DNA from 4 places in the Enteractinococcus fodinae genome. Region 4 is predicted to be linked to each of the others. Evidence: riboswitches for the same ligand, from Rfam matches in the RefSeq annotation. Region 4 holds a riboswitch; each other region holds the start of a gene.
The links. A riboswitch is a leader RNA that binds a small molecule or an ion and turns the genes downstream of it on or off. The one in region 4 is predicted to bind S-adenosylmethionine.
Positions count from the first base shown of each region.

Region 1: another riboswitch for S-adenosylmethionine. It lies ahead of J2S62_RS00545 (methionine ABC transporter ATP-binding protein); the one in region 4 lies ahead of acs (acetate--CoA ligase).
Region 2: another riboswitch for S-adenosylmethionine. It lies ahead of J2S62_RS00155 (acyl-CoA dehydrogenase family protein); the one in region 4 lies ahead of acs (acetate--CoA ligase).
Region 3: another riboswitch for S-adenosylmethionine. It lies ahead of J2S62_RS00310 (MetQ/NlpA family ABC transporter substrate-binding protein); the one in region 4 lies ahead of acs (acetate--CoA ligase).

Region 1 is NZ_JAVDYJ010000001.1:113,095-117,475, reverse strand. Features, by position in the region: gene J2S62_RS00550 (methionine ABC transporter permease) at 1-624, opposite strand, end outside; gene J2S62_RS00545 (methionine ABC transporter ATP-binding protein) at 624-1,466, opposite strand; SAM riboswitch class I at 1,473-1,574, opposite strand; gene J2S62_RS00540 (TPM domain-containing protein) at 1,762-3,789, shown strand; gene J2S62_RS00535 (PspA/IM30 family protein) at 3,860-4,381, shown strand, end outside.
Region 2 is NZ_JAVDYJ010000001.1:35,527-39,907, reverse strand. Features, by position in the region: gene J2S62_RS00165 (hypothetical protein) at 1-43, opposite strand, end outside; gene J2S62_RS00160 (hypothetical protein) at 428-1,585, shown strand; SAM riboswitch class IV at 2,168-2,281, shown strand; gene J2S62_RS00155 (acyl-CoA dehydrogenase family protein) at 2,360-3,661, shown strand; gene J2S62_RS00150 (formate--tetrahydrofolate ligase) at 3,757-4,381, opposite strand, start outside.
Region 3 is NZ_JAVDYJ010000001.1:65,202-69,582, forward strand. Features, by position in the region: gene J2S62_RS00305 (globin domain-containing protein) at 1-890, opposite strand, end outside; gene J2S62_RS00310 (MetQ/NlpA family ABC transporter substrate-binding protein) at 1,127-2,023, opposite strand; SAM riboswitch class I at 2,243-2,332, opposite strand; gene J2S62_RS00315 (TetR/AcrR family transcriptional regulator) at 2,591-3,175, opposite strand; gene J2S62_RS00320 (electron transfer flavoprotein subunit beta/FixA family protein) at 3,284-4,081, shown strand; gene J2S62_RS00325 (electron transfer flavoprotein subunit alpha/FixB family protein) at 4,095-4,381, shown strand, end outside.
Region 4 is NZ_JAVDYJ010000001.1:2,249,600-2,253,980, forward strand. Features, by position in the region: gene J2S62_RS10470 (ABC transporter permease) at 1-754, shown strand, start outside; gene J2S62_RS10475 (cation transporter) at 765-1,052, opposite strand; gene J2S62_RS10480 (type III PLP-dependent enzyme domain-containing protein) at 1,149-2,420, shown strand; SAM riboswitch class I at 2,466-2,553, shown strand; gene acs (acetate--CoA ligase) at 2,654-4,381, shown strand, end outside.

The DNA.
Region 1 (4,381 bases), 2.1 Mb from region 4:
ACCCAGTTGGACCGCGGTGACTAGTAAAACCATCAGCACGACGGCGACGAACATCACCGGCGTTTCATATCGGTAGTAGCCGTAGCGAATGGCGAAATCGCCAATGCCACCGCCCCCGACTAATCCGACCATGGCGGAGTAGGAAATAAAACTCACGGTCGTTACGGTGATGGACCCGATGATGCCTGGTCGGGCGTCTACGAGCAGCACGTTGCGAATGATTTGGCCGTGTGTCGCACCCATGGCCCGTGAGGCCTCTACAGCACCGGTACCCAGCTGCGAGATGTTTTGTTCGACCAATCGCGCAAAGTATGGGATCGCGTTGATGGTCAGCGGCACAATAGCGGCCGCTGTACCAACCGTTGTTCCGACAACGAACCGCGTGAACGGGATGATGGCAATGAGCAAAATGAGGAAGGGGAAGGACCGCAGCATGTTCACCAGGCCGCTGACGATCGCATGTAATCGTGGTTGCGGCGCGATCGATCCTGGTGCGTGGACAAACAGCCAGATGCCTAATGGAGTGCCCAGGAGCACGGCGATGGGGATCGAGACGCCGATCATGGCAAAGGTTTCGAGTAAGGCCTGGACCAGTTCAGGACGGAGTTCAATGATACGTTCCATTAGGCTCGCCCTCCTGCCACAGCAACCGGCTCGTCAGAGGACTCCAGACCCGACGGCAGCGTATCCAGCGGGGGTGCACCGCGGTCGATGCGAATGCCATCTGAGACCAGGTACTGACCAATGGAAGTCGACGGTGAGAAAGCCGGATCGTGGAGCTGGTGGGCGGCGAAACGCTCGACAATGCGCCCGGATTCCATCACGGCCACGTGGTCGGTGAGCGCTTTGATGACTTCCATTTCGTGGGTCACCACGACAACCGTAATGCCCAATTCTCTATTGATGTCAGCCAAGTACTGCAAGACCGTCGCAGTAGTAAAGGGGTCCAGTGCTGAGGTGGGTTCGTCGCAGAGCAACACTTGGGGACGGGTTGCCAGTGCGCGAGCGATTGCCACGCGCTGTTTTTGTCCGCCCGATAGCTGCGCGGGGTAGGCGGCTGCCTTGTCGGCGAGTTCCACAATTTCCAGGGCCTCAGCGGCCCGAGCACGACGAGGTGCCGAGGCTTTGACACCGGAAAATTTCAGCGACAGCTCCACGTTCTGTTCGACCGTGAGGTTATTGACCAGGTTGAAACCCTGGAAAATCATGCCGATCTGATGACGGGCTTGACGCAGTGCTTCCTCGTTGAGTTGTGTCAGATCGGTACCGTCGATGAGGACCTGACCTCGGGTGGGCCGTTCCAACAGGTTGATGTTTCGTAGCAGGGTGGACTTCCCGGCACCGGAAAACCCAATGATGCCTTGAATACTGCCGCGAGGCACTTCGAGGCTGACATCATCAACCGCGGTGATGGGGTCCTTGCCATGGTCAGCAAAAACGGTGGATACATTGCAGAGAGAAATCACGTCATCACTCCATTGGTCCTGGCAGTAGCACCGTCCCACACTGCAAAACAGCTTCGGGGGTTGCTGCGACGTCAACGAGCCAGATCTCTCAGTCGCTCTGAATGGTTTGCGTATAGAACGGTACATCAAACAATGTGAGGCTGCCAATTCTCCCGACGTGCTCCGGGTCATACGACGCAACATTGCCGCCTGATCATCTCACGTCGATAGGCGCATTCGTCGAACGAAACCGGTAAACTCCAGACAGGGCATCAGTCCGAGCCTGACATACCGAGTCGACGACATAGGTGGGTCCATGACGATAAGAACATTCGGGATGGCGTTGTTGACGTCGTGCCTGATGATTTTCGGCTTTCTTGCGCCAGCGCACGCTGCCGATCCGGTAACCATACCGCCGGGAACCTTTGTGGTGGATGAGGCCGACGTCCTGTCACCCAGTGAAGAAGATGCCCTCGAAGACCAGGTCCGCGAGCTTCAAAGCGAGCACGGGGCAACGCTTTTTGTCATCTATGTACCCACGTTTGAAAACCCTGATGAACCCGAAGCGTGGGTGCAGCAAGTCGCCGAGCAGAAACAGTTAGGCAGCAACGACAACATCCTGGCTATCGCGACCGATGACCGACTCTATAACTTCGTCGCCCACTCCGACGGACCCTTCCGCGAGTACCAATCGGCCATTGACCGCGAATACATCCTGCCAGCGCTGTCCAACAGTGATTGGTACGGGGCCGGTGCGGGCGCGGTTGAAGGACTGGCAACAGCTGCGACTGGCGACGTCGGCGCCGGCCCGGGCGCTGCACAAGATGGCGGCGCCGGTGGTGGTCTGCTGTGGCTGCTTATCCCGGTCGGCATTCTGGTAGCCGTTTTCATTTGGTATCAGAGCTCCCAACGTCGAAAGCAACGTCGACGGCCGGTGGAGCAGCCTGCGCCTGAAGATCCTCGGGATGCCATGCCAATCCCTGAATTACGCACACAAGCTGGTTCGGCCTTGATTCAAGCCGACGATGCCATCAAGGTCGCGGAACAAGAGATCGGCTTCGCTCAGGCCTCCTACGGGGATCGTGCGGTTGAGGTGTTTCAACGGGATCTGCAAGAGGCCAAAGACCACATGCAGCAGTCCTTCCAATTGCAGCATCAATTGGATGATCACATTCCCGATACGGAAGAAGATCAACGCGCCTGGCTCAAAGAAATTCTCGACCGCAGCGCACAGGTCGTGACGGCGTTGCAGGAACACGAGCAGGACTTTGCCACGTTGCGAGACTTGGAGAAGAACGCTCCCGAGGCACTCGAGCGCGTGAAGGGCGTGTTTGCACCGCTTCCAGGACAGTTGGACCAGGCTATTGGCACCGTCGAAGACTTATCGGCCAGTTACGATGCGGCAGCGCTAGAAGAAGGCGTGGATAACCTCGAACAAGCCAAAGGGTTGTTAGATTTCGGCCAAGAACGCATCCGCGAAGCCGAACAACAACTGCAAGACGGCCAGCTCTCGCGGGCCGCGTGGAGCATTCACGAAACCGAAAATGCCACCCAAGAGCTCCAAGAGTTATTTGCTTCGATCAGACAACTGCCTGCCCACTTAGATCAGGCTCAACGACAGCTTGGCATTGAGTTGGGACAGGCCGAAAATATGCTGGCCGAAGCGAAAAATTTTGCTGCACAGCATCGCACGGACTCGTCATTCTCCGCCCAGATCGCAGCCCTAGAACAGACCGCAGACCGCATTGGGGCCCAAGTGCCCAGTCGGCATCCTGTCCGAGATCTCGATCAGCTAGAAGACACTCTCGACCCAGTCGTAGAAGCGTTGCAACCGCTGCGCGATCACCAACAGCAAGTCGAAGTGGCGCGACGTGATTTTGAACCCACGATGGACCGGGCGCGCTCGAGCATTGACGCGGCCGACGATTATATCCGCCGCCGTCGCGGGGCTGTTCGCCACGATGCTCGTACGAAGCTGTCAGCCGCTCAGATGCACTTCAACACGGCACTGCAACTGCGCAATCAAGATCCCGTCCAGGCCCTGAGCGAAGCCCAAAAAGCCGTCCAGTTGGGCCGACGCGCGCAACAGCTGGCCGAAGAAAATTACACCGACTTCAACCAACACTACGGTGGTCCGCGCGGTGGCGGCGGCTCGAACATGAGCGCGGTGCTCGGTGGCATCCTGCTCGGGCAGATCCTTGGCGGCGGTGGATCCTCGGGAGGCGGCGGCATGTTTGGTGGCGGCTCCAGCGGCGGAGGTGGCGGATTCTTCGGTGGCTCCGGCGGTGGATTCGGAGGCGGCATTGGCGGCGGCTTCGGTGGAGGCAGCGGGGGCAGTTTCTAAACCCTTTAGCTACTGCCCCGACCATGACAGACACGTAATCAAATACTACGTTCGACGAAAGGTACGCACTATGGAAAAACAATCGATCCTAGGCCGCATCACCCAAATGGCAAAAGCTAACATTCACGCCATGTTGGACTCAGCAGAAGACCCCCAGAAAATGTTGGATCAGATGATCCGCGACTACACGGCCAACATTTCTGAAGCCGAATCCGCGATCGCGCAAACCATCGGCAACCTGCGTCTGGCCGAAGATGATTATCGCGAGGACCTCGAAGAGGCCAACACATGGGGACAAAAGGCTCTGGCAGCTTCGAATAAAGCCGAAGAACTGCGCGGCCAAGATGACGCTGCAGGTGCCGAAAAGTTCGACAAACTTGCCCGTATTGCGATTGAACGGCAAATGGATGCTGAATCTTCGGCGAAGACCGCCGCTCCAGCTATCGAGTCCCAGAACGAGGTCGTGAACAAACTCAAAGAGGGTTTGGAAGCGATGAAACAGAAGCGTCAGGAGCTCGTGTCGCGTCGCGATCAGCTCGTGGCTCGTGCCAAAGCCGTCCAGGCACAGGGACAGGTCCAAGATGCGGTGAAA
Region 2 (4,381 bases), 2.2 Mb from region 4:
TTCTTACGTAAAGGGACGGATCCTCCGTGGCAGTAATCAACATAAAACTCCATCATTTGGACCGAAAAGAACAAAGATGCCTGTCGAGTCTGGATGATATCTCACTCCGCTTGGTCTGCCGACAACCATCCGATCTCACATCGAAATGATTCCTCTATACCACCGGATGCTGCAAGCTGAGAGGGGACCAGGATGTGGGCCTGTTGCTCAGCGAGGAGGTGAGTACAGTCAAACAAAACATCAACTCTACCGACATTTGATTACGCGCATCTCGGGTCGATGGCGCACCTTGAGAATGCAAATGCGGGTATATCCTTTACACCTTGCGGCCCGAGGAGCGTATGCTTGTCGTTCCCAAGTGAAGGGACACCCGGAGAACCTGCACCAACATCACGCCGAGCTTGCCGAGAGCTTGTACGATAGCGCCGTGACCGATTATCAAATTGACACCGACAACATCCTGGCACGCCACCGTCAGCTGAGTGGTCTCAAAGCCCTGGCCACTTCGGGCCAGAAGCTGACCGAACGCAGCTTCGAGCTCTACGGACCGACAGCGACCGCCGAGTTTGCCAAATGGACGAGTCGTGCTGGGAACTTGGCGGCCAAACCCCAGGTAGTTCAGGTCGTGCAGGCCCATCAGCAGTTGATCCAGACGCACGGCGTCTACGGTTGGTTGCAGGTGTTGCTGACCGGTGCGGTCTATCAGTACCACCGTGATTTGAACATGCAGGGCCGGACCGGCGATGCAACGTACCTTTCCCGGCAACATGTTGACGACGTCTGCCGGCTCGGCACGCACATTGTGCTGAACTATGGGGCACCGACGATCGGGAATCGCAAATTACTCACACATTTTATGTCAGGAAACTACGCTCGCTTGGTGGATCGCATCCTGCCATCGGTGGGCGCTGAGCTCGGTCAAGAACTTTCCGGCGAAGCTCTGGAGCAAGGTGCGAACCCGGTGTTCCGATTGCCGCAAGAAGGCTTGCAGCTGGCCATCGTCCACGAATTGGACCTGCGTCCAATGGATGCGGACGAGCCCGTCCAGGATGACGGCTTCCCGCCCCAACCCGACCCAATCCGCCAAACCGATGTGTCCACCCTGGACGGTGCGGCCCAGCAGATGATCTATGAACTCTCCATGATCACGCGTGCACTCCAGGGAGACACTCCGCCGGAACCCTGGGATGAGACGCTAGTCCGTGCTCGTCTCGAAGCCACCATGGGCATCGCCTGGGCTTCGCAATGCCTCTACCCGCATCCCGAGGTCGCGTCCGAGGAACTTCGACAGATGTATGTCGAGGACCTCGTGGCCCGGGTCGAAAAACTTCAGGATCGTGGCGTCATCGGCACAGTCTCCTCCGATATCTTCGAAACTCGCCAGCTCGTTGAAGAAGCTGCCGAGGGCGACCCTGGCACCGCGGTGCTCTACGAGCGTGCCATGCGCCAGTCCGTGGATAATGCCGCCTGGGTCGTGTTGAACTGGGTACCGGATCTGCAAACGGCAGGTTTTCTGGCCCAGTTACTGCTGGACTATCAGTTCGATGTGTTCTTCGACGAGATAGAGACGCTAGAACTTCCATGAGACGCCTTAGCACCCGTCAAAGAGGCCTCGTCGCCCAGGTTTGAAGGGAGTGCATGATCTAGACAGCAGGGGAAATGAGCGGCCATGATGAAGCATTGCTCATTCGGAGGTCCCCATGCAGACGTTGCTAGACATGCTCATCCCCACCGTACCCGTGTGGGAAGTGATAGTCCGTGGGACGTTGACCTCTCTGGGCCTCATGTTGCTGCTATGAATCGTTGGACAGCGAGAATCCGGCGGTCTTGGACTGACCGATCTGCTCATCGTCCATGCGGCCGATGCCGCCGGGGTAGGTCTGCAAGGAGATGCTAGCTCACTTTCCGACATTCTGGTGCTCACCATCTTTTTCTGGAGCCTGGCGCTGGATGCCCTATCGTACCGCTGGCCGAGATTTGCGCGCATCGTCAAGGCTCGACCGAAACTGCTCGTTCAAGACTGCCAGATTAATCGGCGTGCGCGCCGGCGTGACTTTATGAATAATGAAAAGTTATGGCGACTTATGAAGATTCGTTGCTTCACTGAAGGTTATTTCTTGGCTCCCAATTGATGCATGTCGTGAATCGAGGCTATAGTGCAATACAGAATCTTGAGATCCGGCGTATAGCCCTAGCTACCCGGACAGCAACCCTCTCACCGTAGTGGGGTGCTCTAGGTGATGATTCGGCCCAGCGAAAAAATCGTGGGCAAGTATGGTGCCTCTCACTGAAGCTCCCCAATATGCGCGAGCTGTCGTGTGCGGAAGTGCCACGAATTTCATGAAACGAGTGAAAACCGATGACTTCTACTTCAACTATTGCACTACCAACGTTCGAACAGCTCCTACAAGCTACGGAACACGTTTCGCCCACTGACCTGCAATTACACCAACATTTTGCACCGGTGTTCGAAACGATCGCTGCTGGTGCAAGGCAACGGGAGCAAGACCATGAACTAGCGTTTGATGCCTTTGAAAAATTGCGGACCTCGGGTTTTACTCGCGTTCGTCTAGCTCGAGAGCATGGTGGAATTGGTGCATCCCTGCCGCAATTAGCCGAACTCTTAGTTGACCTCGGACAAGCAGATTCAAATTTACCTCAAGCCCTACACGGGCACTTCATGTTCACAGAACAGCATCAGAATGAATCTCAAGGGGCAGTCTCTGCATGGTGGCTTGCTGAGGTGGCCAAGGGCAAAATCTTTGGTAACGCCCTGGTTGAACTCCCCCCTGCAGCGGGCAAGCGCCCGGTGTATTGGACCGACGCGGAACCCACGTCCGGTGGAGTCATTGCTCATCTGACCGGCGACAAATTTTATTCAACTGGCGCGATCTTTGCCGACTACCTTCTCATTTCAGCGTCGCGTGCAGCTGATGAAGACGAAGGACCATTGTTTGCAATCGTCGACGCAGAACACCCTGGTGTCAAACGAATCGACGATTGGAATGGTTTTGGGCAACGACTCACCGCTTCGGGTACGACCATTCTCGACGAGGTTCCCGTGCTTGAAAACCGGCTCCAGGAATTCGATGTGCCCACCGGAGTGCTCTCGTACACGATCTTGTGGATCGCCTTAATTGCTACCCAAACCGGCATAGGCCAAGCGGCGATAAAAGATATTACCCAGTACGTTGCCACTCGACGCCGGACCTACAACCACGCAACAGCAGAGACCCCTGCAGAAGATCCTCTGGTACATGAAGTCATCGGGAAAGCCTCCGCCAAAGTGTCCGCAGCTCGACACATCGTGCGAGGTGTAGCAGCCGTTGCAGAGCAGTCCTATGTGCAAATTCAAGGGCATACCGATCTGGAAGACCCGGTCTTTCTAGATGCGCACACGAGAGCAAATATTGCACTATCTGAAGCTAGTCTGGTGGTCTCAGAACTCATTTTGGATGCCACCAATCAGATTTTTGAAGTCGGGGGAGCATCCGCGACGATCGCATCCAATCAATTGCACCAGCACTGGCTCAATGCGCGTACCATCGCTAGCCACACACCTTTAATTTATCGTACCCAGGCTGTGGGTAACTACCGAATCAACGGCGTGATCCCACCGCACCACTCGACTGCCCGGAACTCAGAACCGCGCCAGGGATAGATACCTGGCCGCTCGCTGCTGATAGTTCAGGGCGCACCATCCAACGACGGTGCGCCCTGAACCGCGAGAATAACACTACGGTGACCAGTTACGCGTTAGAACAGGCCTAGAATTTCGCCTTCATCGTTAACGTCCATCTTGTCGGAAGCGGGTTTAGCAGGCAGGCCAGGCATCGTCATCATGGCACCGGTCAGGGCCACGACGAATCCGGCACCGGCACGCAGGTTGAGCTCGCGCACGGTCACCCGGAACCCGTCAGGAGCACCCAAGGCTTTGGGATCGTCACTGAAGGAGTACTGGGTTTTTGCCATACATACGGGCATCTTATCGAGGCCGGCTTCTTCGAGTTGTTTCAGCTGCCGTTGAGCGGTCGAGGAGAAATCGACACCGTCGCCACCATACACGTTGGTCACGATGTGCTCGATGCGCTCCCGGATGCCGGTGTCTTCACCGAACATCGGCTGTACGGTGTCGTCGGAGTCCTTGAGAACCTCAGTCAGGTGGGAGGCCAGGGCTTTGGCACCTTCGCCACCATTGGCCCACACACTGACCACTTCGGCGTGGACATCGTGTTTGGCGCAGAAGTCTTTGACCCACTGGAGTTCTTCTTCGGTGTCTTGCGGGAACTGGTTGACCGCCACCACAACCGGAGCGCCAAAAGATTTCACATTCTTTAGGTGCCGAGCGAGGTTCGCGGAGCCTTTTTCCATCGCCTCGATG
Region 3 (4,381 bases), 2.2 Mb from region 4:
CGCACGGTCCGATCGGGTTGTCGACGGGACAGGTCCTCCATAATCGCCGCGACCGGAGTGATACCAATCCCCGCCGAGACCAAAACCAGCGGTTTGTCGGAATCCTGCAGAATGACATCCCCAGCCGGCTGCGACACGTTCAGCACGGTCCCCGGGGTGGCATGCTCATGTAGCCAGCCCGAAACGCGGCCATCCGGTGCGCCATCGACGCCGCGCACTCGTTTGATGGTCACCCGCAGTGAATCGCCGCGCGGACCCGAGGAGATGGTGTACTGGCGGGGCTGGCGATACCCGTCGGGCAGATCCACGGCGATCGACACATACTGGCCCGTGTAGTGACTGGGCACCTGACCGTCCAGCGGGGCCAACAGCAGCGAAAAGATCTCATCGGATTCTTCAAACCGTTCGACCACCCGGTACGGACGGTAGGGTTCTTCAGGATCAGTGCCGGCCTGGGCATAGAGCTTGGCTTCTTCAGCGATCAGGGCGGTGGCAAACAGCCAGTACACTTCATCCCAGGCGGCTGCAATTTCTGGAGTCGCGGCATCGCCGAGGACTTTGGCAACCGCGCCCAGTAGATACCGCCCGACGATCAGATACTGCGAGGCAGTAATCCCCAGTGAGACGTGTTTGTGGGCGATCCGTTGCATGACCGGGGTGAAGTCGGGGGCATCCGGGTCGATGAGATGGACCGCGAAGGCGACGACGGAGGCCGCTAATGCTTTGGGTTGCTCGCCGATCGCCTGGTTGGCTTGGTTGAAAACATTGAGCAGTTCCGGGTGGGCGGCAAACATATCGCGATAAAACAACGCGGTCGCTTCATCGGCGATCTCGGCGACTACACCGGCGGTTTCTTTCACCACGGCTTCAGATTCTGGTGACAGTTTCATGATGGCTTCAGCTCCTTCGACAATGCTCCGCGGCGCGGAGGTGCAGGTAGAGCCATTGTCGGCCAGCTGAGAGGTACGCTGCAGCGGTTTCCACCGTGTTTAATCCCGCAGGAGCAAACCCTGTCGTCAGGTCAGAGGCACTGAGAAACAGGTTGTTAACATTCATGCGTGGACGACCCACTCGAGTTTGTGTTGGATCGCGCTGCAGGCAGCCGGTGATTGGTATCGAGGGAGCCTTAGGAGGCTTCCTCAGTGGCTTGAAAATCTTCCCAGAGTTCCGATATGTCGAGATCGAATGCGGTTTTTTTGAGGCCGCCGATGTATCCTTCAAACCACTCCTGCACCTCTTCTGACTGGTAGGCCGCCCGTAGAGCTTCGTATTTTTCAGGCTCATTCTCGGCAAAGTCAGACGCTGCGGCAATCACCACGGTATAAGGTATTTGAGCTTCTGCATCTTCTTCGATCAGCAATGGTTCAGTAGCCTCTACCTCGAGATCTGCTTCTGCGATAAGCCTGGTGAATGAAAAGCCTGCGTCCACATCAGGAAGGATTTGTGCCAGGGATTGCTGGTCTACTTCGACGAAATCATATTCGTTCGGGTTATCGATAATGTCTTCTTGAGAAATCTGGGTGACGTCCTGAGAGGTATCCACTTCCAAGAGGCCAGCTTCGTGCAATAGCAGAAGTCCTCGCCCGTTGTTCGCGCGATCTACGGGGAGAGCAATTTGCGCGCCGTGTGGTAGCTCTTCCACGGTATCGTGTCGCTCGGAGTAGATACCTGCGGGGGCTTGAAATACTGCGAGTAGTGGCTCGACATCTAGATCGTAATCGTCATTGAACTGTCGCAGATATGCCAAATGCTGGAAGTAGTTGACATCATACTCACCGTTGGAAACCACTTGATTCGGCTGGACTATATCGGTGACGTAGGTGGGCTCTAAGGTCCAGCCTTCCGCTTCCAGGATGTCGGAGGCTATGTTCGTTGGTTCCTGGAACGGGCCAGACTCCGTGAGGATCATCGAAATGGTCTGATCATCATCATTAGCTAATCCGCAAGAACTTAGGGCAAGGATTCCGGCAGCACTCACGGCTCCAAATAGCAGTTTCGAAGGTGTGCGATGTGGGACAGTCATGAATTCATCTCTCTATGGATCGAGTCGAAGGAACATACTCGCCGGGCGGCGGTGAAGTTCCATAAGGATGAGGTGCGCTTCGGCAGTGATGCGACAGATCGTGTTCACCTTGTCGCCGCGTCTGGGTATCTAGGACGATCCGCAATACGAGGTGTGCTGTTCCCAGGTAAACGTCGGCGCGACAAACATGGAAGAAACAGAAAATGCGATCACAAAAAGGCTCCATCGTTGCTGGCGGTAGCACCGGACCCCTAGGGGAGGTTGCTGCGACGTCGTTGAGCCAGATCTCTCAGTCGCTCTGGATGGTAATGATCCGTGTTCACGGATCGAGAGTCACTCTACATCGAAGGGGATGGGGAAACGTCTCAGTCGGGTCTTAGGGCTGGCTGTGACCCAGGTCAGCGGCTACTCACAACATGTCGGCCGACATAAGAAACCCCGTCATTGCAACGTTGTAGGGTCAGAGGCCAAGCTATTGAGCTCGACGAAATACCTAGTTAGCAGTGTTAAGTAGTGTTGCGTCAGGTGAATATTTATGCCGACGCGGCAGGAGACCACGAACCACCCTCAGTGTTTAGTCTTGCGCAGGCTCAATCGATATTGCTCTGGGTCGCGCTGCAAATAGCCGGCGATTTGATCGACGAAGGGTTGCATCAGTACCTGGCCGAGTTGGACCAGCATGACTTGCATGACCTGGTCTTCTGCTTCGCGGGCCGTCGAAGCGATCCCGTGTCGACGCAGATCTTTAATCTGCCGTAATGCCATGCGGGTGAACCGCTCGGTAATGTCGGAACCCTCTCCATTGCCCTCGATGAGCATCATGCGCCGCAGATAGGCGGCTACCAGCGGGTTCGCGTCGATATGATCCATCAGCCGCTGATCGAGTTTCTTGACGACCCCGTCCACGGTAGCGTCGGTTTCTTTATATTCGATCGCTTTCTGAATGCCGTTAAGTAAATCATCCTCCACGGCCTGAATCAGCCCAGCTTTGGTGCCAAAATGATGCGTAATCAGCCCCACGGTGACGCCAGCGCGTGACGAGATGGCGCGCATTGAGGTGGCGTCGGCTCCGTTGAGCGCAAAAAGCTCCAGGGCCACCTGACGAATGCGGGCCTTGGCGGTCAAATCGGCGTTAAGATCGGCTGTCGGCATGGGACGCTACCTTTTTACGGTATGGTGTTTGAGGTCACAGCTTCCGTAACCTTCGGGTTCTATGGGGCATCTAGATTGTACGGTATATTGTACAAAAATATAGTCTGAGTGAACGTCATCACTGTTGAGGTGGACATGAAAGTCGTAGTGCTAGTGAAGCAGGTGCCTGACACCTATGAGAAACGCCAGATCGCGTTGGATACCGGCCTGTTGGCTCGGGAAGCATCCGAAAATGTGGTCGATGAAATCGACGAACGGGTCTGTGCTGTCGCGGCCGATCTGAAAAAAGACGGGACTGCGACCGAGGTCGTGGCGGTGACCATGGGTCCTGCTGACGCGGATAAAGCCATCCGGAAGGTGCTAGCACTGGCAGCAGATCGTGCCGTTCACGTGGTCGATGACGCGCTGGCAGGGTCGGATATGGTCCAGACCGCCCGCGTATTGGCCGAAGCGGCCAAAGACGCCGACATTATTTTGTCCGGTGCCGAATCCACCGATGGTCGCGGCGCCATGGTCCCAGCGATGATCGCTGAAATCTTGGGCCGTCCACACATCGTGGGCGCGGACTCGATCGAGATTGCCGACGGGACGATCACCGGTGTGACCAACACCGAAACCGAAAAAATCACGCTGTCGGCGACGACTCCAGCGGTCGTATCGCTGACCGAAAAGGCCGGCGAGCCAAAACTGCCAAACTTCAAAGCCATCCGTGAGGCCAAGAAGAAAGAAATCGCCGTAACCTCACTTGCTGATCTCGGTATTTCGGCCGGGCCAGATGCCGCGTATGTGCGTAACGTGATGGTTTCTGCCGCAGAACGCCCGCCGAAAGAGGCCGGCCAGAAGGTCTCGGGCGATACCGCTGCCACTGAACTTGTCGACTTCCTTGCCCAACGGCACTTGATCTAAGGAGCTTTCCTACGTGACGAAAGTACTTGCTTTAGTAACGAATGCAGAACCCGCTGAAGTACTGGGTGCCGCCTCAATCGTTGGCGACCCCGTCGCCGTGGTCACCTCGACTCCCGATGCCGAGACCATCGCAGCGCTGGGACAGGCCGGGGCCACCGAAATCTTTGTACACACCGGTCCAGAGGATCAGTTCGGTACCGCCGACGTCGCCGCCGGTGTAGCTGCTGTAAAACATTACGGCGCGTCACTGCTGCTCATGGCACATGGCCCGGTCAATGCCTCCTTTGCCGGTCGTATTGC
Region 4 (4,381 bases):
AGACCGCAAAGGCGTCAAACCCGCCGTGGGGTTCCTGGTGCCCCTTGTCCTGCTGATCGCCTGGTGGGCGGTTACTGACGCCGGAGTCTTTACTCCCGTGCAGTTACCGTCTCCCTCTGCAGTGATCGAGGCTACCGTGGGCCTCATCCAGCGCGGTGACCTGTGGCTACACATCGGAATCTCGGTACAACGGGTCCTGATCGGTTTTGCAATCGGTGCGGTGTTAGGCATGATCTTTGGTGCCGTCCTGGGCCTGTCCCGGTGGGCTGACGCACTGCTGACGCCCCTGTTGGGTGCACTCCGGGCGGTCCCATCGCTGGCCTGGGTTCCGCTGCTGATTCTGTGGATGCAGATCGGCGAGGATTCCAAAGTCACGCTGATCGCTATCGGTGCGTTTTTCCCGGTCTTTACCACCCTGTATGCCGGCCTGCAGCATGTGGACCCACACCTGGTCGAAGCCGGGCGGGCCTTCGGATATAAAGGTGTTCGACTGTTCAAAACCGTCCAACTGCCCGCTGTCGTTCCCTCGATCTTCTCCGGACTACGACTAGCACTGGCCCAGGCTTGGTTGTTCCTGGTGGCCGCCGAACTCATTGCCTCTTCAATGGGGCTTGGGTTCTTACTCACCGATTCGCAAAATAATGGTCGCACTGATCGACTGATCCTGGCGATCATTCTGTTGGCCGTACTCGGTAAACTCACTGATACCCTGCTGGGCCTGGCAGAGAAACGCGCCATCGCCCGCTGGACATAACACGCAGGAGCTAGGCCCTTGGTGCCAGTATGCAGACGCCTAGTCCGATACCACTATTTTCCAGGGGCTGAGGCTCAAGAAAACGTTGAACCGAGGTTGTCAGGATCCCGGCGGCCGTCACGAAGGTCATCCACCTTTCAACGGCAGCGGCAGAATACTCAACCTTGCTATGCCCGTCGATGTGATTGCGGCCAGGTGGTTTCAGCTCGACTTTGAGCGCGACCAGCGCGACACTAGCCGCCACCAGGTTGACCACAGCTTCTGCTGGATCAGGGAACAAATTCACTGAGCCGGTCAATCGCCGGCGCATCCTTTTCAACAGAATCGTTGCTGTCTAGTCGCCCAGCTACCAAAATTCTTACAGTGTCCTACCCTGCCGCGTATGATCGTGGCTATGACGACTTCAGGAACTCGCATCGCAACGCAACGCCACACCGCGGTGGAACAGCTGGCCCCGGTGCTCTCCGATGCCAACCCGGTCTTAGGTGTCATCGATTTCAACGTCCTCGACCAACTGATCGAACATCTTCACGAGGTCTACACCGAAGACTGGATTCGCCACACCATCGCCGTGGGCACGATGAGCCTGCCCGGCGTGCTGGAACACTTCCGCGCTCGCGGGCTCGGCGTCCAGACCGCCTCGGCAACCGAGTTGGAGATTGCCCAGCACTCCGGCATACCGCTGTCTGAAGTTGTGCATAACGCGCCGGTCAAAACCCTGACGCAGCTGCGCGATATCACCGATGCAGAACTGAGTTTCAGTGTCGATAACTTTGCTGAGCTAACCCGAGTCGATGGGCTGCTTCAAGACCCACACAACTATGAAGGCTCAATCGGTTTACGCGTTACACCCCAAGCATCCGCTGAGGACGACGCGACTACATGCGCTCACATGGGTATCGGGCTGCGCGATCACCGCAACGATTTATTCGAGACGTTTTTGGAACGCAGTTGGTTGACGCAACTTCACGTCAGTTTTGATACGCCACCAACCTCGCTGCAGCAAACCGCCGAGCAGGTCGCTGCCGTCTATCAATTCGCAGAAGATATTGAGCACGCCGCCGGGGCACAGCGGATCTTCCGGTTGTACTTCCCCGCCGGTATCCCGGTCAATGTCGTCTCGGATGAAGTTCAACCAACCTTCGACAACCACCGGTTCGTGCACCACGCGATGATGCCGGAGCTATTCGACAGTAAATACGAAATCGTCAGCGAAATCAGTGCCCCACTGACGGCTAAAGCCGGGATGATCCTGGCGCGCGTCGAATACACCAAAGATCTTGATGGCCGCATGATCGCCGTTATCCACGCCGATGCTCAATATCAGCCCGAAAGCATCCGAGTCGCAGCCTACGATAGCGACGGCCGGTACAAAGACGACCTGCAGCACTATTATTATGATCTTGCCGGACCCACCGGGCTGGTGGCCCAACGGGTTGAACTGCCCGAGCTGGAAGCCGGCGATATCGTGGCAATCCTTGATGTGGGCGCTACCGCATTTAGCATGACAGCAGCGTTTACCGCACCCGTATACGGCATCCGGGCCGATGGGCTGCTGACCGAGTCTTCGATTCTCAACGCCGGCCGCTCCACGGCCGACCTCGCCAAAGCCGCCGGCATCTATCAACCCACGAAGCTCTTGCATTATCCTGCTGACACAATGTGACATCCTGATTTTCCCATTTCCGAAATTTTGCCTAAAGTAAGTGCGTACCCATCCAGAGCGGCTAAGAGATCTGGCTCCACGACGCCGCAGCAACCACACGTAGTGCAGGTGCTACCGCCAGAACCGATGGAAAGGTTTACTTCTTGACGCACTCCCCTGTCCACACCACCGACACCTCCGTGACCTACCGAGCAGGTCTGGCCACGGAGCTTTTTGGCGAGCAATACGCTCCGTTGCCAAATGGGCTGCCGGGTCCTCTGCCCCAGGCGATCGTGGATGCCGCAGACCCGGACGTGAATCCCGGTCGAGCACCGCACCAGGCCCACCATCGTCCTGATGCGACCGGCAACCAGGTCGATGAAGCACACCGGATGGCGTATTGGGAAGCCGCCGCCAACCGCCTGCGCTGGGATACGCCCTTTGAGACGATCCATTCCTGGACTAAACCGGACGCGGAATCTCAGCGTGGCCCCGAAGCCCGCTGGTTTGCCGACGGAAAGCTCAACGTGGCCGAGAACTGCGTGGACCGACACGTAGCGGCCGGGCATGGCGACAAGGTTGCGCTGTATTTTGAGGGTGAACCCGGTGATCGCCGTGCCGTCACGTACCGAGACCTGCTCCAAGAAGTCTCCCAAACCGCTCATGCGTTGACTGAACTGGGCATCAAGGCTGGCGACCGCGTGGTTGTTTACCTGCCGGTGATTGTCGAAACCGTGGTCATTGCCCTGGCTTGCGCCCGAATCGGCGCAGTCCATTCGCTGGTCTTTGGTGGGTTTTCTGCCGACGCGCTCAAGTTCCGGGTCGAAGATACCGGCGCCAAACTGCTGGTCACCTCCGACGGGCAATTCCGGCGCGGTAAGGCGGTACACGTCAAAGCAGCCGCCGATGAAGCCGTGGCCGGGGACAACAATATCGAACACGTGCTCGTCATCAACCGCACGGGTCACACTGACATTCCGTGGACCACAGGCCGCGATGTCTGGTGGGACGATATCGTCACCAAACAACCCACCGAGCATACCTGTGAGTATTTCGACGCCGAACACCCGCTGTTTATTATGTACACTTCGGGCACGACGGGTCAGCCCAAAGGACTTGTCCACACTTCTGGCGGGTATCTGACCCACGCTTCGGTGACCTATGATTTTCTATTCGCCAACCCAGACGTCTCCCAACGTGATGCCGATGTGCACTGGTGCACCGCGGATCTGGCCTGGGTCACCGCCCACACCTACGAGATCTACGGGCCACTGTCCAACGGTGCGACTCAGGTGATCTACGAGGGTGTACCCAATGCCCCGCATACTTCGCGGCATTTCGAGGTCATTGAACGCTACGGGGTGACCAGCTACTACACCGCACCAACACTGTTGCGTTCGTTGATGGGATGGCACGAAAACGGCCCGTCTGCGGACTATGATTTGTCATCCATCCGGCTGATCGGCACCGTCGGGGAAGCCGTCAACCCGGAAGCCTGGCAGTGGGCTCGCACCCATATCGGCCGAGACACCCCGGAAGGTGTGCCAATGGTGGATACGTGGTGGCAGTCCGAAACCGGCGCGACCGTCATTTCACCACGCCAGACTGATACCACCTTCAAACCTGGTTCGGGATCACGGCCCCTACCGGGCGTAAACGTCGCGGTCGTCGATGACGCTGGAAAGCCTGCGGACACCAATGAGCAGGGCGTCATCGTCGTAACCCGCCCCGGCCCCGGCGCCGCCCGGACGGTATGGGGCAACCCGCAACGCTTCTACACATCGTACTGGCAGGACTATCACTGGACAGAAGACGGCCGTGGCTGGTTCCTTGCCGGCGACGGGGCCAAAACCGATCAAGATGATGACATCTGGATCCTGGGACGCATCGATGACGTGATCAACATTTCGGGCCACCGACTATCGACCATTGAGATTGAATCAGCATTGGTTTCCCATCCAAATGTGATCGAAGCTGGCGTC